2 regions of the Nocardia sp. CDC153 genome follow, and region 2 is predicted to be linked to the other one. Evidence: riboswitches for the same ligand, from Rfam matches in the RefSeq annotation. Region 2 holds a riboswitch; the other holds the start of a gene.
What was found. Region 2 has a riboswitch for glycine ahead of VMT65_RS28460 (hypothetical protein). Riboswitches for the same ligand answer to the same signal wherever they lie in the genome.

Region 1: another riboswitch for glycine. It lies ahead of gcvP (aminomethyl-transferring glycine dehydrogenase); the one in region 2 lies ahead of VMT65_RS28460 (hypothetical protein).

The regions. Positions count from the first base shown of each region.
Region 1 covers NZ_JAYKYU010000004.1:65,084-77,072, forward strand. The annotation lists gene VMT65_RS22795 (MMPL family transporter) at 1-865, shown strand, start outside; gene VMT65_RS22800 (phosphatase PAP2 family protein) at 933-1,586, shown strand; gene VMT65_RS22805 (nuclease-related domain-containing protein) at 1,589-2,482, opposite strand; gene VMT65_RS22810 (GMC family oxidoreductase) at 2,566-4,272, opposite strand; gene VMT65_RS22815 (CDP-alcohol phosphatidyltransferase family protein) at 4,460-5,077, shown strand; gene gcvH (glycine cleavage system protein GcvH) at 5,140-5,538, shown strand; gene garA (glycogen accumulation regulator GarA) at 5,724-6,191, shown strand; gene ftsR (transcriptional regulator FtsR) at 6,236-7,021, shown strand; gene VMT65_RS22835 (bifunctional nuclease family protein) at 7,089-7,562, shown strand; gene VMT65_RS22840 (MerR family transcriptional regulator) at 7,780-8,346, shown strand; glycine riboswitch at 8,477-8,572, shown strand; gene gcvP (aminomethyl-transferring glycine dehydrogenase) at 8,733-11,573, shown strand; gene VMT65_RS22850 (SUKH-4 family immunity protein) at 11,711-11,989, opposite strand, start outside.
Region 2 covers NZ_JAYKYU010000005.1:377,249-389,237, forward strand. The annotation lists gene VMT65_RS28405 (LysR family transcriptional regulator) at 74-982, opposite strand; gene VMT65_RS28410 (DoxX family protein) at 1,071-1,421, shown strand; gene VMT65_RS28415 (AraC family transcriptional regulator) at 1,651-2,670, shown strand; gene VMT65_RS28420 (hypothetical protein) at 2,798-3,274, shown strand; gene VMT65_RS28425 (class II aldolase/adducin family protein) at 3,279-3,950, shown strand; gene VMT65_RS28430 (carbohydrate kinase family protein) at 3,950-4,882, shown strand; gene VMT65_RS28435 (flavin monoamine oxidase family protein) at 4,879-6,246, shown strand; gene VMT65_RS28440 (SRPBCC family protein) at 6,260-6,718, shown strand; gene VMT65_RS28445 (O-methyltransferase) at 6,735-6,929, shown strand; tRNA gene VMT65_RS28450 (tRNA-Lys) at 6,892-6,967, opposite strand; gene VMT65_RS28455 (hypothetical protein) at 7,243-7,443, shown strand; gene VMT65_RS28460 (hypothetical protein) at 7,510-8,103, opposite strand; glycine riboswitch at 8,145-8,238, opposite strand; glycine riboswitch at 8,239-8,326, opposite strand; gene VMT65_RS28465 (hypothetical protein) at 8,425-9,132, opposite strand; gene VMT65_RS28470 (cyclase family protein) at 9,258-9,905, shown strand; gene VMT65_RS28475 (hypothetical protein) at 10,066-10,419, shown strand; gene VMT65_RS28480 (L,D-transpeptidase) at 10,445-11,650, opposite strand; tRNA gene VMT65_RS28485 (tRNA-Lys) at 11,862-11,937, shown strand; gene VMT65_RS28490 (GGDEF domain-containing protein) at 11,900-11,989, opposite strand, start outside.

The sequences.
Region 1 (11,989 bases), on a different contig from region 2:
CGTGAGCGCCTACGCCGCTGCGCTGTCGCGCGTGCCGGACGTCCAGGCGGTGGTCGCCCCGACCGGCACCTACGCCGACCAGACCATCGTCGGCCCCGGCGATCCCACCGCCGTCGGACCCGACACCGTGCACCTGACCGTCGCCACCCGCCTCGACCCGTATTCCACTGCGGCACAGCGGCAATTGAACGCCCTGCGCGCGGTCGGCTCACCCGCGCCGGTGCTGTTCGGCGGCCTCGCGCAGCAGGCCGAGGACGCCGGACAGGGCATCGCGCAGGGTCTCCCGAAGGCCATCGCGTGGATCGCGATCATCACCTTCGTGTTGTTGCTACTGCTCACCGGCAGCGTGGTGCTGCCGGTGAAAGCGCTTGTCCTCAACACACTGTCGCTCTCGGCGACCTTCGGGGCCCTGGTGTGGATCTTCCAGTGGGGTCACCTCGGTGGGCTGGGCGTCCGCACCACCGGCTACACCATCGGGACCCTGCCCGTCCTGCTGTTCTGTGTCGCCTTCGGCTTGTCCATGGACTACGAGGTCTTCCTGCTCGCCCGCTTCGCCGAGGAATGGGAGCACTCGGGCAGGACCCGCGCGGACAACGACAATGCCGTCGCCCTCGGAATCGCCCGCTCGGGCCGCATCGTGACCGCCGCGGCCGCGCTCATGGCCGTTGTCTTCGCGGGCATCGCCACCAGCGGCGTCACCATGAACCGCATGCTCGGCGTGGGCCTGGCCTTGGCGGTCCTCATGGACGCCACCCTGGTGCGCATGGTGCTGGTCCCGGCGTTCATGCGCGTCATGGGCACCGCCAACTGGTGGGCTCCCGCCCGCTCGCGTCCACTCCTGGAACGGGCAGCGCTGCGAGAGTGACCACGCCCCTGCGAGAGTGACCATGGCCCTGCGAGAATGACACGGTCGTCGTCGCTATCGTGCAGGCGTGACCAGATCGACCGCCCCGGCCCCGGTGACGCCCGACGCTTGGACCCGCCGCGCCACGCTGCCCGCCATCGTCCTGGCAGGCCTGCTCGTGACTGTGCTTGTGCCGCTGTCGTTTCCCCCGGGCGGCGGGTCGACGAGTGTGGATCTGACTCTCGAGCGGAATATCCACTCGGCGCTGGACGCGCACCGGTGGGCGTACTCGGTGCTGGTCTTCCCCAGCAACAACTACGTGGTCCTGCCGCTGCTGGTCGCCTTCGCCGCGTGGTTCGCCTACCGCCGCCAGTGGTGGCGGGCCGGATTCGCGGTGGTCGCACCGGAGTTGGTCGTGGCCGTGAATACCTTTGCCCTCAAACCGCTCTGGGATCGCCAGCTCGATCACTACCTGGCCTACCCCAGCGGCCACACGGTCCAGTTGGTCGCCGTCGTCACCGCGTTCGCCTTGGTGAGCGAATCCACCCGGGTCCGCACGACGACCGTCATCGTGATGATCGTGGTCCTCCCGGCCGTCATGATCGGCATGGTCGGCTTCGGATACCACCATCCGACGGACGTATTGGGCGGTACGGCAGCCGCCGTCTCACTCGTGACAGCCCTGTATCTACCATTCCGCTATTTCACGGCTACGCCAGCGGCAGAGCAGCTTTCGCGCTGAGATCAGAGCGTGGACCACGTCAAGGCGAGGAAGAACCACACCGCCCACAGGAACGCGACAATGAACCCGAGCGTCAGCATGACCCGCATGAACCCGCGCCCCACCTCGACCCGATCGCTGCGCCGCGGATAGAGCTTGCGCGGGCTGAACCACGGCTCCGGAATGCGCAATCCGCGCCCGGCCGCGGCCTGCTCCCGCTCGAGCCGCGCCTGCTCCTCCGCGTACGCCTCGGCCTGCGCCTGCTGCGGTCCGCCGTGCCACAGCGACACATCCACCGGCCCCAGGAAACCCTCGTTGATCAGGTCCTGCGGGGCGGGCAGATACGGCAGGATGCCCAGCCCGCGGAACGCCCACGCCACATCATTGGCCGACCACTGCGGCCGTCCGCGCGAGAGCAGGCTGGTGAAGTGATCGCGCAGCGCCCGCTCGTCGCCCAGCATCACGTGGAAGCTCGGATCGCTCCACAGCTGCTTGACATGCAGATTCGACCCGGGCGGCGGCACCACCAGGACGATGCCGTGAATCACGCGCTGCCCGAGGCCGCGCTCGGCCAGCCAGTTCTGCAGGGCGAAGGTGTGATCGCGGGACTTGTCCAGCGGGGTGCGCTTGTCGCCGCCCTCGAAGGAGATGATCCGGTCGGCGACCCGCCAGGGACCGTTGACCGGGACCTCGAGCTCGCCGTCGAGCTTCTCCGAGAGCGCCTCGGCCTCGATCACCACGCAGCTGGTCGGCGTCCACACCACCGCGTCGAACGGATGCAGCTGATTGTTGTGGAACAGACTGCAATTCACGGTCGCGACGCCCTTGGGATCGGTCGCGCCCTTCCAGGTGCGCAGCCAGTCGATGAGCACCTTCTCGGCATGGGTACCGGCCGCGTTCTGCACTCGGACGAGCATCGGCTCTCACCTTCCTCGTCGGATCGATACCGGGAATGGTACGGGCACAACGCCCCAAACTACCGCCGGGCACGCCGCCGCGCTCAGTTCACGGGCAGGGCCGGGTCCGTCGGGTAGTCGGTCGGGAAGATCGGCAGCCGCAACGCGCCCGGCGCGAAGTCCGGCACGACCGCGTGTTTGGGCGTGACCGGAGTGATGCGACGGTACGGCGCGCCCAGCTCCGGACGCGGGTCGGCCTCGTTTCGATTGGGCCAGAACGCCATTGCGCGCTCGGCCTGCGCGGTAATGGTCAGCGACGGATTCACGCCCAGATTGGCCGTCACCGCCGAACCGTCGGCGATGTGCAGGCCCGGGTACCCGAACACGCGCTGATACGGGTCCACCACACCGCTTTCCGGGCCCTCGCCGATGACGCAGCCGCCAATGTAGTGCGCGGTGGCCGGGATGTTGAACACATCCATGGCGAGCATCTGCACGTCGCCGTCGACCTTCTGGCCGAACCGCCTGCCGACCTCGTGCGCGAGTGGAATCCAGGTCGGATTCGGCTTGCCCGTGCCCTGTTTCGTCTTCAGCTGCCCCCACCGCCGGAACGAGGTCAGCGAATTGTCCAGCGACTGCATGACCAGCAGGATCACCGACTTCTCCGACGCCCGATGGGCATTGAGGCTGCGCGCGAACACCACCGGGTGCAGCACCATGGCCAGCAGGAACCGCAGGAACCGGAACGCGCCGCCGTCCACCAGCGGAACCGACAGCGGGAACAGGCCGTTCTGGCCCATGCCGTAGTGACACACCTCGATGTGGGTGTCGGGCTCGGGATGGATCGAGGAGGTGATGGCGATGCCCTCGGCGAAGTCGTCGCGCGCCTTGCTCACCACATTGAGAATCGCCTCGGAGTTCGACCGGGTCAGCTCGCCCAGGCGCGGCGAGAGATTCGGCAGCACACCCTCGTCGCGCATCTTGTGCAGCAGCTTCTGGGTGCCGAGCGCGGCCGCCGCGAACACCACCTGCTCGGCGGTGAACACCTTGCGGCCCTTGCGAATCCAGCGATCCGACCGGGCCGTCTCGATGGCGTATCCGCCGCCGGTCATGGGCCGCACCTTGGTGGCCGTGGTCAACTCGAACACGTGCGCCCCGGCCTGCTCGGCCAGGTAGAGATAGTTCTTGGGGGTGGTGTTCTTGGCGTTGTGCGGGCAGCCGGTGAAGCAGCGCGCACAGTGGATGCACCCGCTGCGCCGCGGCCCCGCCCCACCGAAGTACGGGTCGTCCACCTCGACACCCGGCTCGGCCTCATTGAAGAACACGCCCACATTGGTGGCGTGGAAGGTGTCGGCGACCCCCAGATCCTCTGCCACGGAACGGATCACGTCATCGGCGGGCGTCATGCGCGGATTCGGCGCGACACCCAGCATGCGCTGCGCCTGGTCGTAATAGGGCGCGAGCTCCGAACGCCAGTCGGTGATGTGCGCCCACTGCTTGTCGGTGTAGAACGCGGGCAGCGGCTCGTAGAGGGTGTTCCCGTAGATCAGCGACCCGCCACCCACCCCGGCGGCGGAGAACACCGCGCACTTGCCCAGCACGCTGATCCGCTGCGTCCCGGTCAGCCCGAGCCGCGGGGCCCAGATCGACTTGCGCACATTCCAGTTCGTCTTGGGAATGTCCTCGGCGTTCCAGCGGCGTCCGGACTCGAGTACGGCCACCCGGTAGCCCTTCTCGGTGAGCCGCAGCGCACTCACGCTGCCCCCGAACCCGGAACCGATAACAACGACGTCGTAGTCGAAGTCGGGCATGGTCATTCCTCTCGCTGCTCAACCACGGTATGAGAAGGATTACACACAAATCTCTCATTTGGGGGTTCGGGGGCGAAGCCCCTGAGAGCCCCCGAGAGTTGGGGTTGCGCCATAGCTGTTCGGTCGTCGGCAGGCGAGGCGGCGTGGCCGGATGGAGATGCCGCGGTGATTGCGGTAAGACCGGTCTGTGACTACCGAGCGGAACACCGAACCGGTCTACAGCGACCGGATATTCACGGTGCCCAACATCCTCAGTGTGCTGAGGCTCATCGGCGTCCCGGTGTTCCTGTGGCTGCTGCTGGTCGAGAAGGCCGACGGCTGGGCCTTCGCGCTGCTGGTCGCCAGCGGCGTGACCGACTGGCTCGACGGCAAGCTGGCCCGGCTGCTCGATCAGTCCTCGCGGCTGGGCGCGCTGCTGGACCCGCTGGTGGATCGCCTCTATCTGCTGGCGACCCTGGGCGGCTTCCTGATTCGCGGCATCCTGCCCTGGTGGGTGGTGGTGATCCTGGTCGGTCGCGACGCGATCCTGACCGTCACCCTCGGCATCTACAAGCGCCGCGATCTGCCCCCGCCCGACGTCATCTACCTGGGCAAGGCCGCCACCTTCGCCCTCATGTCCGCTTTGCCCTGGTTGCTCGCGGGTCAGATGGACTGGGCCGCCGCGGGTTTCGGCCGCGCGTTCGGTGGGGCATTCTTGATCTGGGGCACGGCGGTCTACGTCTGGACCGGAATCCTCTACCTCGGCAAGGCAGTCGCCGTGGCCCGAGCGATACCGCCCGTGCCGCACCATGATCACTCCCGATAGGGTGTGCGGCGGACGGATCGACGACGATCCCGAGAGGAACGCCCGTTGAAAGGACACTGCCTGTGACCGCAGTACCCGAGGATTTGCGCTACTCCGAAGAGCACGAGTGGGTGAGCAAAGTGGGTCCGACCCGGGTGCGGGTGGGCATCACCGATTACGCGCAGTCGCAGCTGGGTGACGTCGTGTTCGTGCAGCTGCCCGCGATCGACTCCGAGGCTCCGGCCGGCGAGAGCATCGCCGAGATCGAATCCACCAAGAGCGTTTCCGACATCTACGCCCCGCTCGCCGGGAAAGTCGTTGCGGTGAACGATCTTCTGGACGCCGAGCCCGAGACGGTCAACTCCGACGCCTACGGCGACGGCTGGCTCTTCGAGCTCGAGGCCGACTCCGCCGAAGCGCTCGACGCGGCGCTCGGAAAGCTCCTGGATGCCGCAGGTTATCAAGGAGTTATCGGAGGCTGAAGGAGCCTTCACAGTTCTACCTGCACGGGTACGCCCTGGCAGGGTACGGTCAATGCCAACAGAAGTGCGCGCAGCCGGTGCCCGGTATATCCGGACCTGCCCGAGGCGGGAAGCGGCCGGAGTGCCGCATCGCTGAGGGCACCAATTGCTTGCATGGATTATTCGGTTCGAGGAGGAGAGCAAGGGTGAGCGAGAACAAGGACCCGGGTTACCAGGAAACGGCAGCAGAGACCACTTCGGTGTTCCGTGCCGATTTCCTGAACGAGGTCGAGACGTCGCCGCGCACCGAGACAGGCGAGCAGCCGGTTCAGGGGGTCGAGGGTCTGCCCGCGGGCGCGGCCCTGCTGGTGGTCAAGCGCGGTCCGAACGCCGGTTCGCGCTTCCTGCTCGACCAGCCGACCACCTCGGCGGGCCGCCACCCCGACAGCGACATCTTCCTTGACGATGTCACCGTCAGCCGTCGCCACGCGGAATTCCGCCAGGACGACGACACCTTCCAGGTGGTCGATGTGGGCAGCCTCAACGGCACCTACGTCAATCGGGAGCCGGTGGATTCCTCGGAGCTGCAGAACGGCGACGAGGTCCAGATCGGCAAGTTCCGCCTCGTCTTCCTGACGGGCCCCAAGCCCGCCACGAGCGATTCGGCTCTATAGGGCCGAGCGGAATGACTGGCGCAGCGCAGTGGACGCGCGGAGGCATGTCGATCGGCTCCGTGCTGGATCTCCTGCGTCCGGATTTTCCGGACATCACCATCTCCAAGATCCGATTCCTGGAGTCGGAGGGCCTGATCAGCCCGGAGCGCACGCCCTCGGGGTACCGCCGCTTTCACGTGGCCGACGTCGAGCGCCTGCGCTTCGTGCTGACCGCGCAGCGGGATCAGTACCTGCCGTTGAAGGTGATCAAGGAACAGCTCGAAGCGATCGACAGCGGGGCGGCGACGCTCGGGGTCCGGGAGGCCCGGGCCCGGGCGAACGCCGTGGGAGGGGTCGGGGCCATGCCCGATTCGACATCAGCGTCGCCTGACGCCATGTCCCCCAACGGGGGCGGCCGCCTGCGGCGGCTGAACGCGGTGCCCGGTGAGGTGTCGCCCGAGGAGCTTCGGTTCGATCACGAAATCCGGATCACCCGGGCGGATCTGCTCGACCAGGCGGGCATCGACGAGAAGTTCCTGACGGAATTGATTCGCGCCAACCTCATTACGCCCGGTGCGGCAGGCTATTTCGACGGCGACGCCGTCACCCTGGCCCGCACCGCCAAGGCCCTGAGCGAATTCGGTTTGGAGGCAAGGCATCTGCGCGCCTTCAAGCTGGCCGCCGATCGCGAGGCCGCCATGGTCGCCCAGATCGCGGCCCCGATCGCCAAGAGTCGCGACGCGGACGCCCGCGCTCGCGCCGAGGAGACGGTGCGCGAGTTGGCGGCGCTGTCGCTGACCCTGCACACCTGCCTGGTGAAGACCTCTGTGCGCGCTTCCCTCGGCGGCTGAAATCTTCGCCTAGACTCGGTATTACAGCCGGGGGCTGGCGGCCGGTGTGGATTTGGGAGGCAGTGCGATGAGCGAAATGCGTGTGATCGGCATCCGTGTCGAGCAGCCACAGAATCAGCCCGTGCTGTTGCTCCGGGAAGTCTCCGGTGATCGCTACCTACCGATCTGGATCGGTCAGGCCGAGGCCACCGCGATCGTGCTGGAGCAGGAGGGCGTGACCCCGATCCGCCCGCTGACCCACGATCTGATCAAGATCCTGATCAAGGAGCTCGGTCACACCCTCAAGGAAGTGCGGATCGTGGATCTGCAGGAGGGCACCTTCTACGCCGACCTGGTCTTCGAGAACGATCTGCGCATCTCGGCGCGGCCCTCGGATTCGGTGGCCATCGCGCTGCGGGTGGGCTGCCCGATCTATGCCGAGGAGCCGGTCCTGGAAGAGGCCGGGCTGGTCATGCCGGACGAGCGCGAGGACGAGGTCGAGAAGTTCAAGGAGTTTCTCGAATCGGTATCTCCCGATGACTTCAAGGCCACGGACAGCTGACCAACTCCTGACCTGGCGATGATCCTGGGTTGATCTCCAAACGAGACAAAACCGTGTCTCTACCTCAGGTTTAGGTTTAAAAACACGCGCCCGGTGATCCTTGGATGGACCCGATTCTCCCGCAACAATCAGGGGAGTAGCCTCGATTGTTAGGCCAACGCTCCAGAGTCGATTGACAGAGCCCAGCCCTGATAGGCACGCAGTAAGGGAGTAGTCAGTGGGAGATCAACCGCAACCTCAGGATGTGGTGCAGCCAGGGCTGTTCCCCGATGACACGGTGCCCGACGAACTCGTCGGCTACCGTGTGCCCAGTGCTTGCCAGGTGGCCGGAATCACCTACCGCCAGCTCGACTACTGGGCCCGCACCGGACTGGTCGTCCCGTCCATCCGCAGCGCCACCGGATCCGGCAGCCAGCGTCTGTACTCGTTCAAGGACATCCTGGTCCTCAAGATCGTCAAGCGTCTGCTCGATGCGGGCATCTCGCTGCAGAACATCCGCATCGCCGTGGATCATCTGCGCAGCCGCGGGGTCGAAGACCTCGCCGGAATCACCCTCTTCTCCGACGGCACCACGGTCTACGAGTGCTCCTCCGCCGAGGAAGTGGTCGATTTACTGCAGGGCGGACAGGGCGTGTTCGGTATCGCGGTCAGCGGTGCCATGCGCGAATTGACCGGTGCCATAGCCAACTTCCCGGCCGAGCGCGCCGAGGACGGCAGCACCTCCGAGCGTCCGGAGGACGAGCTGTCCTTCCGCCGCAAGGCCCGGATGAGCAAGACCGGTTAGACACAGCCGTTTACGAATGCGCGTCGCCCTCGGGAGGCGCGCATTTTCGTTGCCCGATGTGCTGCTCGGTGTGAAACGGAGCCCAGGCAACATTGTTGTAACCTGGGTCCCCTTAAACTGGCGAGTGCGTCGCAGCCGTGCGGGAGAGTTCCGGGGGTAGCCTCGGACGCCGAAGGAGCAGCACCTCCCCGTCAATCTCTCAGGCACAAGGGACCGTGCGGAGTTTCGGCGCCTCTGGAAAGTGGTGGCCGCGCGTCACCCGCCCATGGTGAAAGGGCAACGGCCGCAAGGTCGGGGCCCGAATCTCTCAGGCATCGAGGACAGAGGGGGAGGGCAGACGTAGTGTCGGCCTCCGGGTCGACCCCGCCCACCCCAATGGAGCAGCCGTGATCTGGACTCGATCCTTCGCCGACCGCCACATCGGCCCCGACAGCGGTGAGACCGGCCGCATCCTCGAGACCGTGGGCGTCGAGTCGCTGGACGAACTCGCCACCAGGGCCGTGCCCGCCAGCATTCTGGACGCGCCCGAGGGCAATGGGCTCAATGCGCTGCCCGCGGCCGTCTCCGAGCACGAGGCGCTCGCCGAGCTTGCGGCGCTTGCCAATTCGAATACCGTGGCCACCTCCATGATCGGGCTGGGGTACTACGACACGCTCACCCCGCCGGTGCTGCTGCGGAATCTGGTCGAGAATCCGGCCTGGTACACCGCGTACACGCCCTACCAGCCGGAGATCAGCCAGGGGCGGCTCGAGGCGCTGCTGAACTTCCAGACCATGGTGGCGGATCTGACCGCGATGGAGGTCGCCAACGCGTCCATGCTGGACGAGGCGACCGCGGCGGCCGAGGCCATGACGCTGCTGCAGCGGGCGAACCGTAAGAGCAAGTCTTCGCGGCTGTTGATCGACACCGATCTCTTCCCGCAGACGCGGACGCTGCTGTACACGCGCGCCGAGCCGCTGGGGATCGAGATCGTCGAGGCCGATCTGGCCGAGGGTGAACTGCCCGAGGGTGAGTTCTTCGGTGTGATCGTGCAGCAGCCGGGCGCGTCCGGGCGCATCGTGGACTGGGCTCCGGTCATCGAGGCCGCACACGCGCGCGGTGCGCTGGTGGCGGTCGGCGCGGATCTGCTTGCGCTGACGCTGATTACGCCGCCCGGTGAGCAGGGCGCGGACGTCTGTTTCGGCACCACGCAGCGTTTCGGTGTGCCGCTGGGCTTCGGCGGCCCGCACGCGGGCTATCTCGCGGTGCATTCCGCGCATGCGCGACAGCTGCCGGGCCGACTGGTCGGTGTGTCGGTGGACGCGGACGGCAACCTCGCCTACCGGCTCGCGCTGCAGACCCGTGAGCAGCACATTCGCCGGGAGAAGGCGACCTCGAACATCTGCACCGCGCAGGTGCTGCTGGCCATTCTGGCCGCCATGTACGCCTCGTATCACGGCGCGGACGGGCTGCGGTCGCTGGCACGGCGGGTACATGGACACGCGCAGTGGCTGGCCGCCGGGCTCGGCGATGCGGTCGTGCACCAGAGCTTCTTCGACACCGTGCTGGTGAACGTGCCCGGTGGTGCGGAAGGCATTGTGGCCAAGGCGAAGGGGAGCGGCATCAATCTGCGGCTCGTCGACGCCGATCATGTGGCCATCGCGTGCGATGAGGTCACCACGGACGCGCATGTGGTCGCCGTGCTGGACTGCTTCGGCGCGGAGATCCCCGTCGGCCCCGAGGGCGCGCTGTTCCACGGCAAGCAGCGCCCGCACATCGAGGTCCGCACCTCGGAGTTCCTGACCGCCCCGGCGTTCACCAAGTACCGCACCGAGACCGCCATGCTGCGCTACCTGCGCGCGCTCTCGGACAAGGATATTGCCCTGGACCGCAGCATGATTCCGCTCGGCTCCTGCACCATGAAGCTGAACGCGGCCGCGGAGATGGAGGCCATCACCTGGCCCGGCTTCAACCGGGTGCACCCGTACGCGCCGGTCGAGGATGCTCCCGGACTGCTGAAGCTCATCGACGACCTCGAGGGCTGGCTGTGCGCGGTCACCGGCTACGACCGGGTTTCCCTGCAGCCCAATGCCGGTAGCCAGGGCGAGTACGCGGGTCTGCTCGCGATTCGCCGCTACCACCTGGATCGCGGTGACGCGCACCGGGATACGTGCCTGATCCCCTCGAGCGCGCACGGCACCAACGCGGCCTCGGCCGCCATGGTCGGCATGCGGGTGGAGGTCGTGAAGACCCGCCCCAACGGCGATATCGATCTCGACGACCTGCGCGCCAAGATCGCCGATCACGCCGAGCGACTGGCCTGCATCATGATCACCTACCCGTCCACGCACGGCGTGTACGAGCACGAGGTGGCCGAGCTGTGCGGTCTGGTGCACGAGGCGGGCGGCCAGGTGTACGTCGACGGCGCGAACCTGAACGCCCTGGTGGGCCTGGCTCGTCCGGGCAAGTTCGGCGGCGATGTCAGCCACCTGAACCTGCACAAGACCTTCTGCATCCCGCACGGCGGCGGCGGTCCGGGCGTCGGCCCGGTCGCGGTGCGCGAGCACCTGGCCAAGTACCTGCCCGGCGATCCCCTTGAAAAGGGTTCGCACGCGGTGTCTGCCGCCAAGTACGGCTCGGCCTCGATCCTCCCGATCACCTGGGCCTACATCCGCATGATGGGCGCCGACGGCCTGCGCCGCGCCACCCTCACCGCCATCGCCTCGGCCAATTACATTGCCCGCAAACTGAACCCCCACTTCCCGGTCCTCTACACCGGCGACAACGGCATGGTCGCCCACGAGTGCATCCTCGACCTGCGCGAGATCACCAAGCAGACCGGTGTCACCGTCGACGACGTCGCAAAGCGCCTGGCCGACTACGGTTTCCACGCCCCCACCATGAGCTTCCCCGTCGCGGGCACCCTCATGGTGGAACCGACCGAAAGCGAAAACCTCGAAGAACTCGACGCTTTCATCGAAGCCATGATCGCCATCAAGGCCGAAATCGACGAGGTCGCCGCAGGCACCTGGCCGGTGGACGACAACCCCCTGCGCGGCGCTCCCCACACCGCGGAATGCCTGGTCGGCGAATGGACCCACCCCTACACCCGCGAAAAGGCCGTCTACCCCATGGGCATCAAGCACCCCCGACCCAAGGTCTGGCCCTCCGTCCGCCGAATCGACGGCGCCTACGGCGACCGCAACCTCGTCTGCTCCTGCCCACCCCTCGACACCTACACCGACTGATCCCACCTGATCGCTCGGAAACGCAAGCGCCCCACCGGTTCCCGCAACCGGTGGGGCGTTCGTCGTTGTGCACCGGCAACCGCTGCCCGTTGTGACGCGCCCGGCTGGCTCGGCCGCCGGGGTGGGTGGCACGGAGCTCACATCATCGGATACGACTGGAGGAAGGTGGTCCAGAATCTGGTGGCGTCATCGAAAGGCGTTGCATCCCAGCGGTTCATATCCTCTTGGATGATTTCCTCGACTTCAGCCCAGTCGTAGGGCGTCGGGTCTTCCTCGGGACCGGGTCGTTCGACCTCTACCTTGTACACCAGGTATGCCAGCGACGAGAGGTCGCGGTGGATCAACTCGAATTCCACCTCGGCGTCCGGATCCGACACCCATATGGTCCCATCGGCGGGGCGAACGTAGAGCATGGC
Region 2 (11,989 bases):
GGATTCCGGCCAAGAACACGCCGGAATGACCGGGTCGGGCTGACAAGGCGGAGGCGACATCGCGCCGGGACGATCAGTCCGGCCGGCCGCCCTCGCGGTACTCGAGGCAACTGCGGACGAAATCCTGGACGACCGGGTCGGTGTCCTGGGCGGGCCGCCAGGCGACGCCGACCCTGGTCGGGCTGACGCCGTTGACCGGGCGGTAGACGATGCCGGGCCGGGCGAAGTACCGCGCCGCGGATTCGGGTGCGAGCGCGACCCCGTAGCCATTGGCGATGGCGACCAGCCAGTCGTCGGGCCGGTCGGCGACCGCGCCGATGCGTATCGGATGGCCGTCGCGTTCGTCGGCCGCGAGCCAATAGTCCCGCCACGCACCGGTTTCCGGTGGTGCCGCGATGAACGGCTCGTCCCAGAGCTCGCGGAATTCGATCACTTCGCGGGCCGCCAAGGGATGTGCGGCGGGGAGCGCGACGCAGCGCGGCTCGGTCAACAGCCATTCGACGCGCAACTCTCCCCGCCCCTGAAACGGCAATCGCAGCAACGCCACATCCACATCGCCCTCGACCAACCCGGCCGTCTGATTCGACCAGGTCGGGGCCTGCCGCATCGCCACCCGCCACTCGGGCCTGCGCCGCCCGAACTCGGCGATGATCAACTGGGTGGCCTCGTTCGCGGCGCTGGCCACGAACCCGACCCGCAGGACTCGCGCCGCGCGGCTGGCCACGCTCTTGGTTTCGGTCAGCGCCTCGTCCCAGCTGCCCAGCACCGCGGGCACCCGCTCGGCCAGGGCCCGCCCCGGCTCGGTCAGTGCCATACCGGCTTTGGAGCGCGTGAACAATGCCACGCCGAGCAGACTCTCCAGCTGTTTGATCTGTTTGGTCAGCGCGGGCTGTGAGACGAACAGCCGCTCGGCGGCGCGGCTGAGATTCCCCTCCTCCGCGACCGCGGCGAAATAGCGCAGCAGCCGGGTGTCCACATCCATGCCATCAGGTTATAGATGCAGGTATTGGACGCGTGAACGGCGTTGTACCAGGCTCGAATTCGTCCCCCGATTCCGTCTGGAGAAGCGAATGTTCATCGCCTACCTGGTCATTACCGCGATCACCATCGCCATCAATGGCGGCATGGCCGTCGCCGATCTGGCCCGCGCGGATTTCGTGCGCGCCAACTCGGCTGCCGTCCGCTTTCCGGAGTCCTGGATTCCCACGGCCGGTGTCCTGAAGGGCGCGGGCGCGATCGGCCTGCTCCTGGGCATCCTCGGTTTCCGCGTCATCGGTATTGCCGCCGCCATCGGGCTGGTGCTCTTCTTCGTCCTCGCCCTGGCGATCCACGTGCGCGAGCGCGTGTTCGCCAATATCGCCTTCCCGGGCGCTTACTTCGCCTTCGCCGTCGGGTCCCTGGCCTTGGCTCTCGCGCGATAACCGCAGGTCGAAAATGGTTGGCGGAGGCCGGGCCGGAGCCGTTAGAGTCGTCGCCGCGACGCGGGGAAGCTCCTGGATCTATAGCTGGGGGCCGAGTTGAGTTCCCCGGCGTCGTCCAAACTTCCCGCGAATTCCGTGTCGGCACGAACCGGGTACGAACGGCGACCGCTGACCCTAGTATTGGTCGCGTGACCAGCTCCGCGATGGTGCGGTCCGGGGAGCGGGCCGCATGAACGATCGAATCGATCTGCCGATCATCCCGCCCACCGTGCTCAGCGGCGTCGTGGAGATCGGCCGCCGCGAAGGAGTCGAGGTCGGCGCGTGGTTCGTCGGCACCGGGCTCGATATCGCGCAGCTGCTGGCCGCCGACCCGATCAAGGTGTCGTTTCGCCAGGCGACCGCGGTGCTGCGCCGGGCGGTGCGGGACCTGCCAGGCAAACCGCTCGGCCTATTGGTGGGCGGCCGGGACATGCTGCTGTCGATGGGGATGCTCGGGGTGGCCATGCGCTCGTGCGCCACGGTCGGCGACGCGGTGTCGGTCGCGCTCGATCTGCATCTGGCCTCGGGCAGCCTCGTGGATGTGGATCTCGAGCACCTCGACGACGAGGTCGCGGTGCGTTTCCGTGAGCGCCGACCCGAGCCGGAGCTGCGCCGGTTCCTCGTCGAGGAAGCCCTGTCCACGCTGATGGTCTTCGCGCGCACGGTGATTCGCGCGGACTGGTCGCCCTCGCGAGTGGAACTGACCTACCCGCCCCCGCCGTACGCCGCCGAATATTCGCGGTTCCTGCGCTGCCGGGTGGTATTCGGTGCCGGGGCCGACCGTGCCGTCTTTCCCGCGCGGGCCCTCGACATCGCCTTCTCGACCCACCACGAACCCACCCGGGCGATGGCGGTCGACGCGTGCCGCCGACTGCTGGGCAGCGGCCGGACGGAGCCCGAGGTGGTGGCCGCGGTCGAAGCCGTGCTGGAACGGGATCTGCGGCATCCGCTCTCGGCGGCCGATGTCGCCGGTCAACTCCACGTCTCCGAACGCACCCTGCGCCGCCAATTGGCGCTGGCCGAACAGAGTTTCAGCGTCATCAGAGACCGGGTGCGACAGCGTCACTCGATTCGTCTGCTGCGGGAATCCAGCCTGCCGGTCGCCGTCGTCGCGCGCGAGGTCGGCTACAGCGATATTCGCGATTTCCGGCGCGCCTACATCCGCTGGACCGGACATCCGCCCAGCGCGGAGCGGCGGCTCGCGGGCTGACGGGGGATTTCCGGCCATTGTGGGGGCCGGCGCGGTCAGCGTGCGGCCGCGGGATGTGACGGTGTTCACCCGGTCCTAGATTTCTGCGCAGTCGCGAACGCGACGCGGAACAGACGAAGGATCCACCATGCGGAACACTGCACGTACCCGGATGACACTGGCGGTCGCCACGGCGGCCTTGGTCGCGCTCGGCGCGGAAGCCACGACGGCCAATGCCGCGCCCGCGGTCTCGGATCCGGCCCCCGTCCAGATCGCGCCCGCCGCTCCCGTTTCGCCTGCGGCCGACGCGATTTCGCCGATCCAGTCCGCGACGCCCGTCGACGCCCAAGCCGATATCAACAACGCGCTGAACCAGGCCGGGAACGAATTCATGCTCGGCGCGACGATCGGCAGCATGGCCGGCGGTGTGGTCGGTCTGGTCGCGGGCTGCGCGATCGGAGCCGTCGTGGGCATGATCGGCGGCTGCATCCCCGGGCTGGGAATCGGCGCGGCGATCGGTCCGATCATCGGCGGTGTCGTGGTCGGCGTGCCCGCGGGGCTGGTCGCACTCGGCCAGGCGTACGCCACCCTGCACGGGGCGGGCGAGATCAGCGCACCGCAGTAATCACATGGCGCACAGGGAATTCGACGAAGCTCGCGCGGCCGTGGCGGCGGCGGCGCGCAGGTTGGCCGCGGCCGGATTGCTGATCGGTACGGCGGGCAATGTGAGTCTCCGGGTGGGTGATCACATGGCCGTGACCGCGACCGGAGTCCGGCTCGCGCAGGCCGGACCCGAGCACGTCACCGTCGTCGATGCGGACGGGCGGGTGGTCGCCGGTGAGTTCGCGCCCACCTCGGAACTGGAACTGCATCTGGGCGTGTACGCGCGGTTCGACGCCGCCGCGGTGGTGCACACCCACGCCGTCGAGTCCACCGCGCTGTCGCTGGTCGTGGACGAGATCCCTTGTGTGCATTACCAACAGCTCCTGCTCGGGGGTGTGATCCGAGTGGCCCCCTTCGCCACCTTCGGCACCCCCGAGCTGGCCGCCCACGTGCTCGCCGCGCTGGACGGCAGGCGCGCCGCGCTGATGGCCAACCACGGTGCGGTCGCCCTCGGCTCGAGCCTGGACGACGCGGTGGAGAACACGCTGCTGCTGGAGTGGGTGTGCGAGATCTACCGCAAGGCAATGGTTTCGGGCTCGGTGCGCACGCTCAGCACGGAACAGCAGGCGGCCGTCATCGAGGCCGCGCTGCGCCGCGGCTACGGCACCACCCATCGCTTGGACGAACAGGACACGTAGTGGAGCAATCGATCATCTGCCTGGGGGCGCACGTGTTCGACGTGCAGGTGCGCCCGGTGCAGGAGATTCCGGACGGGCAGGGCGCGACCCTGGTCGAGCAGATTCGGTTCAGCCCCGCGGGAACCGCCGGCGGGACGGCGCTCACGCTGGCGAAACTCGGTGCGAGCGTGCGCTGCGCGGGCGCGATCGGGACGGACCCGATCGGTGATCTGCTGCTCGCCATGCTCGGTGCGCGCGGCATCGACACCTCACTGCTGCTGCGGCGCACCGACGTTCAGACCTCGGCGTCGGTGCTGCCGATTCGACCGGACGGCAGTCGGCCCGCCTTCCATGTGCCCGGGGCCAATCTGACCTACGGTCCGGACGACGCTCCGCACGCCGAGATCGCCCGCGCCACCCACCTGCATCTGGGCGGACCCGAGCTGATCGGTGGGGAGGCGGCGGCGAAGATACTCGAACCGGCCCGCGCCGCAGGCGTTGTCACGTCGGCCGATTTGCTGGCCGTCGGTGATCCGGGTGTGCTGGCCTGGATCGCTCCGGCGCTGCCGCACTTGGATTATCTGCTACCCAATGACGATCAGGTGCTCGGCTGCACCGGTGCCGCCACCCTCGAACAGGGCTGCCGCGACCTGGTGGATCGCGGGGTCGGCTGCGTCGTGGCGACGCGCGGTGCGCAGGGTGCGTTGGTGGTCACCGCCACCGAGACGTTCGCGGTGCCCGCGTTCGCCACCGATGTCGTGGATACGACCGGGTGTGGTGACGCGTTCTCGGCCGGATTCCTGCGCGGAATCGCCCTGGGTCGCGATCTGCGCGCCGCCGCCGTATTGGGTTGTGCCGCAGCCGCGCTCGTGGCGCAGGGGCTGGGCAGCGATCACGGGGACTTCGATCTGACCGCCGCCGACGCCTACGCGGAAGGGACTCCCACACTATGAGCGAGAAGACGGACGTCGTCGTGGTGGGTGCGGGCCTGGCGGGGCTGTCCGCGGCCCGCGACCTGGTCGCCGCGGGGCTGAATGTCACTGTGCTGGAGGCCCGTTCGCGCGTCGGTGGTCGAACCGTCAACCACGACCTCGGCGACGGGCGAGTGGTCGAGGCCGGTGGCCAATTCGTCGGTCCCACACAGGATCACATCCTCGGGCTGGCCCGCGACCTCGACGTGCGAACCTTCCCCGCCTACAACGAAGGCGCGAGCGTCTACGTGCGCGGTGACTCCGCCCGCCGCTTCACCGGGGACATCCCGCCGGACGTGCTGGCGCTGCCGGATCTGGGTGTCGCCATGCATCGGATCAACAGCCTGGCCCGCACCATCCCGGTCGACAAGCCCTGGCGCGCGGATCACGCCCGCAAATGGGACGGCATGACCTTCGAAAGCTGGCTGCGCGGAACCACACTCACCGACGGCGCGCTGGACCTGGTGAACGTCTTCCTCGGCTCCGCCTACGGCGGGTCCGCCGCCGACGCCTCGCTGCTGTTCAGCCTGTGGTACATCGCCGGTTTCGGCAACGAGACCACGCCCGGCACCATCGACCGCGGCATCGGCGTCACCGGCGGTGCCCAGGAGTCACGCTTCATCGGTGGCTCCCAGCGCATTTCGGAACTCCTGGCCGAGCAGCTGGACGGCCGGGTGGTGCTGGACTCCCCGGTGCGGCAGATCGAGCAGGATGCTCACGGCGTCACCGTGACCGCCGACTCCGGCGTCCACCGCGCGGCCCGGGTGATCGTGGCCGTACCGCCCGCTCTCGCCGCTCGCATCGTGTGGCGTCCGCTGCTGCCGCCGCAACAGGACGCCCTGTTCTCCCGCCTGACCTTCGGCACCTTGATGAAATGCGAAGCGGTGTACCCCGAACCATTCTGGCGCGCGGACGGACTCAACGGCCAGGGCGTGTTCCGTGCCGATTCCCCCGTCTGCTCCATGTTCGACAACACCCCGCCGGACGGTGGCCCGGGCGTGCTGATGGGTTTCGTCGGCGGCCCGCAGTGGCGCACCTGGGCGCACCGCCCGCCGCGCGAACGCCGTGGCGCGGTCCTGCGCCAGTTCGCGAAGGTCGTCGGCAAGACCGCCCTGCGCCCCCTCGACTACTTCGAAATGGATTGGACCACAGAGGAATGGACCCGCGGCGGCCCCACCTCGGTCCCCGGCCCCGGCGTCCTGTCGACCCTCGGCGACTGGCGAGACACCCCCTTCGGCCGCGTGCACTGGGCAGGTGCCGAGCACGCCGACCACTGGAACGGCTTCATGGACGGCGCGGTCCGCTCCGGCCGCGACACCGCCCGCGCCGTCCTCGCCCAACTCTGACGAAAGCCCGCCCATGCCAGCACATTTCGAAATCTCCGAACGTGCCCTCATCCCCGCCCCCGTCGAGCGCGTCTGGGAAGTGGTCTCCAACACCGCCCGCTACGCCGAATGGGTCGCCGCTGTCCTGGAGGTAACCGACCACCACGGCCCCGCCGAACTCGGCAAAACCTACTCCGAACGCAACCGCACCCTGGGCCCCCTCACCACCCGCTCCACCTGGACCGTCCACGAAATAAAACCCCTCCGCCGCCGCGTCGACACCGGCACCGGTTTCGAACCGCTACGAAAAATGACCAACATCTTCGAATTCCGCCCGCTCGACACCGAAACCGAAATGACCTACACGGTCCACTACCAAATCACCCCCGCCCCTCTCGCCCACCTCCTCCACCGCATAGTCCAACCGTCCACCCGCCAAGGCATGCAAACCTCCATGTCCAACCTGACCGACCTACTAATCGCCGAAGGCTGAACGCCAACAGACGCTGATTTGTCAGATGACAGGTGCGCGGCGGGTGCTGGAGTTCGGAACGCTCTGGGGATACAGCACCATTTGGTTCGCTCGCGCCGTCGGTGCTGATAGGCATGTCACCACGCTCGAGGTAGACGAGCAGTACGGGAGCTCAGGGCAAGAACATCCTGTTGTGGTGCGCCATCAGGGACTCGAACCCCGAACCCGCTGATTAAGAGTCAGCTGCTCTGCCAATTGAGCTAATGGCGCTGGGCACCGTGGTGGGTGCGGTGAAGAAGATAGCAGGGGTGGGGGTGGGGAAACTAATCGGTGGGGTCACCAGGTGTGCCAGGGTGGGGGACCATGTGTGCCGAAGTCGGGGCGCGGTGGGGTTTGGGGGCGGTGGGTGTAGCAGAATGGTTGCCGCCGGTGCGGATTCGTTGCCGGACTGTCCTGTTCGACGCAGCGCACCGCACGCGCACCACGATGCGCCACGGTGTCGCGGGTGGGTCTGCTGCGATCAATCCATGCGGAAGGTTTGATACGTGCGCAAGCACCTGATCACGGTGGCGACCATTGCACTCCTGGCGGGAACGGTTGCCGCCTGCGGCGATCACCGCAGTGCCCCTTTGACTCCGCCCTCGCCGACGTCGTCGGTGCCGTTCCTCGGCGGCGGCCAGATCCCCGAAGTGATCGACGTGCCGACCAGCACCCCGGCGACCACCTCCGCGACCAAAACCCGCTAGCGGCCCCGGAATTCGTCGACGAGCAGGCGACCGCCGGGCGGGGTACACCGACGCAACGCGTGGCGGTCAGGCCGGGACATCGGTCGGGCGGGAGGGCGGTCGCTTCAGCAGGGCCAGGGTGCGGGCGGTGTGCCGGTGCACACTCAGGACCGGGATGCCCAGGGCCACAGCGGTTTCGGTGGCGGACAGGCCGACCGCCACGCGGAGGGTGAGAAGATCGCGCTGACCGTCGGACAGCTGGGTGAAGGGGGAGCGGCGGGAGTGCTCGTAGCGGCACAGGCCGACCGCGCGGCGGATCGTGGTGTACGCGAATTCGAGGAAGTCTCGGCGCGCGGTGCGGGCGGTGGGCCAGCCGGTGAGGATCGCGGTCGTCACCTGGTCGGCCAGGCGGTCGGAGATGACGTTCGCGCCCAACTCCGCACGGCAGCACGCGGTGGCGAAATACCGCGTGTAGGTGAGCAATTCGGCAAGGGCGGTGCGGCGACCCGAGGCCGCGGCGGCGAGGGTGGCGGAGCTGGGAACCGCTGCCCGCGACGGTGCCACGGCGGTCATCGGTGTCACAGCGGTCATCGGGGTCACGGCGGTCGCCGCGCGGGTGACGGGCGGAGTCACGCAGGGCAGAGAGGCCACGCGGGGCAGAGAAGCGGTATCGATGCTCATGGGAGGTCCTCGGATCAGCCGGGCGTTCGCCCGGTTATCGGATCTCCCCCTCTGTCATGGGACCTGAGAGCTTCGCCGCATGCACGACTTGCACCGTAGGTGAGGCGCTCCATACGCCTGACTTTCCAGAGTGGCCTGGTCGAAACGGTATCTGTGCCTGAGAGATTCCGGGGAGGTTGCTCCTTCGGCACCCCGGATCCGGGGCTTCTCCCGCCACGACTCATAGCGGCCGGATATTCGATTGTCTCGGGCCAGCCTAGTCGATGCGGTGGGTCGCCGACACCACACAGCAACCCACCGGCATCCGGATTGTGGCCGATCTCACCGCGGATCGCTGAGCAGCCACTGCTCGCGCGGCGTGCGCCGGCGCTCACGGCGACTGCCGACGCGAGCCCGCGCGGCGTACGCGAGGGTGCTCTCCTCCGCGGTCAGCTGATGCCAGCCGCTGCCCCCGCCGATGTCGAACGCGCCGATGTACCCGCCGGGCAGCAGCTGGAACGGCTCGGTGATGTGCTTGCCGAAATCGAACTGGGTGCTTCCGGGCTTGCGGAAGTTCTCGAACCAGGCCGGAAACACGAAGTCCGACACCATGACCCCATCGATCTGATACCCGTACTGATCGGCCTCGCACGCGTCGGCGACCTCGTAGGCGTAGAGGCGGCCGGTGGTCGCGGTGGTGAAGACGTAGGCGGCCAGATTGATGTCGGGATCGCCGAGCATCTCGAGCAGTTCATGGCTCGCGGTCACCGTCCACTGCAGTCCGGCATTGGTGTCGCTGCGCGCGAACACCTTTCCCAGCGGCAGCCCCTCGCTGGTGAGATCGTGGTAGCCGAGCGCCCCGGCCTGATCCGAATCGTCGGCGATCACGATCCACCACGCGCCCGGCTCGGGCTGCTGACCGCTGCCCACGAAGCTCAGCTCGGCGTCACTTCCCCAGACCGGAGCCCAATCCCGGTGCACCTGCGTCTGCAGCGCCGGGACGACCGCGGAAACCTGGGCGTCGGTCAGTACGGTACTGCGGTTCAACACGGCAATATGTATGGCAGACATGGCGATTCTCTCGTCGTTGTGGCTGATCAGCGTGGTAGGCGCGACGTCATTCGATCTTGCTGGCTGTCATCATCTCGCGAAAACCCCAGGGAGGCAGGCCAAAAGTGCGCATTATCGATCTTTCGGTCCCGATTCGGTCCGGTATGCCGGTGTATCCCGGCGATCCGGAGGTCACCATCCGCCCCGCCTTGACCGTAGCCGCCGACGGGGTCAATGTGCTGCATCTGGATCTGGGTTCGCAGACGGGGACGCACGTGGACGCGCCGAGCCATATCGACGATTCCCTGCCCACCCTGGACGAACTCCCGCTGGAACGGTTCCTCGGCCCCGGTGTCGTCATCGATGCCCGCGCGGTCGGTGCCGGTGGTGCGATCGGGCGGGAACTGTTCGAGGGCCGGGTCGCCGCGGGGCAGATCGTGCTGATCGCGACCGGTTGGTCCGAACATTGGGGCACGCACGCCTACCTGAACCATCCGCACCTGACGGTCGAGGCGGCCGAGTACCTCATCGCCACCGGTGTGCGCACCCTCGGCATCGACGCCCTCTCGGTCGATCCGACTCCCGCCGAGGAGATTCCGGTGCACCGCATCCTGTGCGGCGCGCACGCCGTCATCGCCGAGAACCTGACCGGACTGGCCCGGCTGCTCACCCCGGAAAACGCTGGTCAGCCCGTGGAGGTATCGCTTTTCCCGCTGAGCCTGCCCGGGGCGGACGGAGCCCCCGTGCGGGCCATCGCCCGCCTCGGGGCATGACGGCGACCTCGGGAATGTGTGACAGAAACACCAGTGTGTCGCATTTTGCGGCGCAGGTCACTCGATCTTCGTAGACTGCTCTGGATCACCGGGGGCGTCGGGGCCCCCGGCCACGCCCGATCCGAAGGAATCCGCAGTGAACCGTTGTGCCGTAACCACTTTGCTAGCCGTTGCGGCTATCCTCCCCGTTGCGCCCATCGCCTCGGCGGAGATCGTCCTCACCGACGCCACCTCGACGACGACCACCACCCCCACTCCGGGCGTGGCCCCCAGCCCCGGCACCGGCGTCCCCGGCGAGAAGGACGACCCCAACAACCCCATCGAATCCGATGTCGAACTCGGATCCTCGGCCTTCAAACTCGGCGGCGCGCTCGGCTCGGCGACCACGGGCTCCTCGGGTCAGAAGGGCCTGTGCACGGTCCTCGGCACCGCCTCCTCGCTCGGCGGCCTCGCGGCCCTGGGCTGCGGCAACCTCAATGGCGGCGGCGGCATCGGCCCCGGCACCATCAAGTAGGACTCAGCCGCGGTCGGCTCGGCGTTCAGCCGCGGTCGGCATTGCCCGCCTTCCACTGCTCCCACGGAATGTTCCAGTCGCCCAGCCCGTCCACGCCCGACAGCGTCCCGCCGACCGTGTTCTTCACGATGGTGATGTCACCGCGCTTGACGTTGTCGTAGACCCACTTCGCGTCGGACGGGCTCAGATTGAGGCAGCCGTGGCTGGTGTTGACCGAGCCCTGCGCGCCCACCGACCACGGTGCCGAGTGGAAGAAGATGCCGGAGTAGGAGATTCGCGTCGCCCAGTCGATCGGCGTCTTGTAGCCGTTGGGTGAGTTCACCGGGACGCCGTAGGTGGAGGAGTCCATGATGATGCGGTCGAACTTGTCGCCGACGATGTAGACGCCATTGTCGGTCGGGGTGGAGTCCTTGCCCATCGAGGTCGGCATGGTCTTGATGACCTGGCCGTTGCGCTCGACCGTCACGATCTTGGTGTTGTCGTCGGCGGTGAAGATGGTGGCGTCGCCGACGGTGAAGCTGGAGTGGATGTCGCTGTCGCCGACCAGGCCGTTGCCCATATCGTGCCCGTAGGCGTTGACCGCGATGTCGACCTTGGTGCCCGGGGCCCAGAAGTTCTGTGGCCGCCAACGCACCTCGCGGTTGTTGACCCAGTAGAACGCGCCCTCGACCGCCGGGGTGGTGGTGATCTTGATCGCGTCCTGGGCGGCCTTGCGGTCCGGAATGTTCTCGTCGAACTGCACGGCCACCGGCTGCCCGATGCCGACCACCTCGTTCTCGGCCGGGAGCAGGTACGGGTGGGTGCGGTTGTTCGGCGAGATCGTGGTGAAACTCATAGTGGTGGTGGCCGCCCCGCCCAGCCCGACGGCATCCACGCTCAGCTTGTAGGTGCGCCCGAATCCCAACTGCTCGGCCAGCTTCCACGAGCGGCCGTCCTGCGCCAGCTCACCCGGCACCGCCTTGCCCTCCGGGCTGGTGAGCACCACATTGGTGAGGGTGCCGTCCTCGACCTTCAACGTCAGCTCCCCGGGCGACACGCCCTTGTCGCCGTCCTTGACAGGGGAGATCAGCTTCGGCTTGATCAGCTCGCCGATCGGGTTGGAATCGATTGCCACCGGGGCGGATTGGTGCTTCCCGGAGGAGCAGCCGACCAGCATCAACGCCAGCACAGACAGTGCCGCCCCGATCCCCAGCAGCTTCCCGGTACGTCGTCGACCCTTCGCATCACTCATCGCAACCCCACTCCCACGTCTCGGCGCACCCGGTCCCACAGCGCTCGCTCCAAACATCCGTGATCACCCCCCGCGCGTTAACAACTCTCGACACCTTTGCAAACGCGCAGCTCAGAGGGGCGATTTCACTTTCGGAGCCCAAGCCTGTTAATGTTCTTTCCGCACCGCAGAGCGGCCGGAGCGAAAGCCAAGGCCCCCGGCGGAGTAATCCGCGCCATTAGCTCAATTGGCAGAGCAGCTGACTCTTAATCAGCGGGTTCGGGGTTCGAGTCCCTGATGGCGCACCACAAGAAGCTCCCGATCGAATATTTCGGTCGGGGGCTTCTTGCGTTCCAGGGG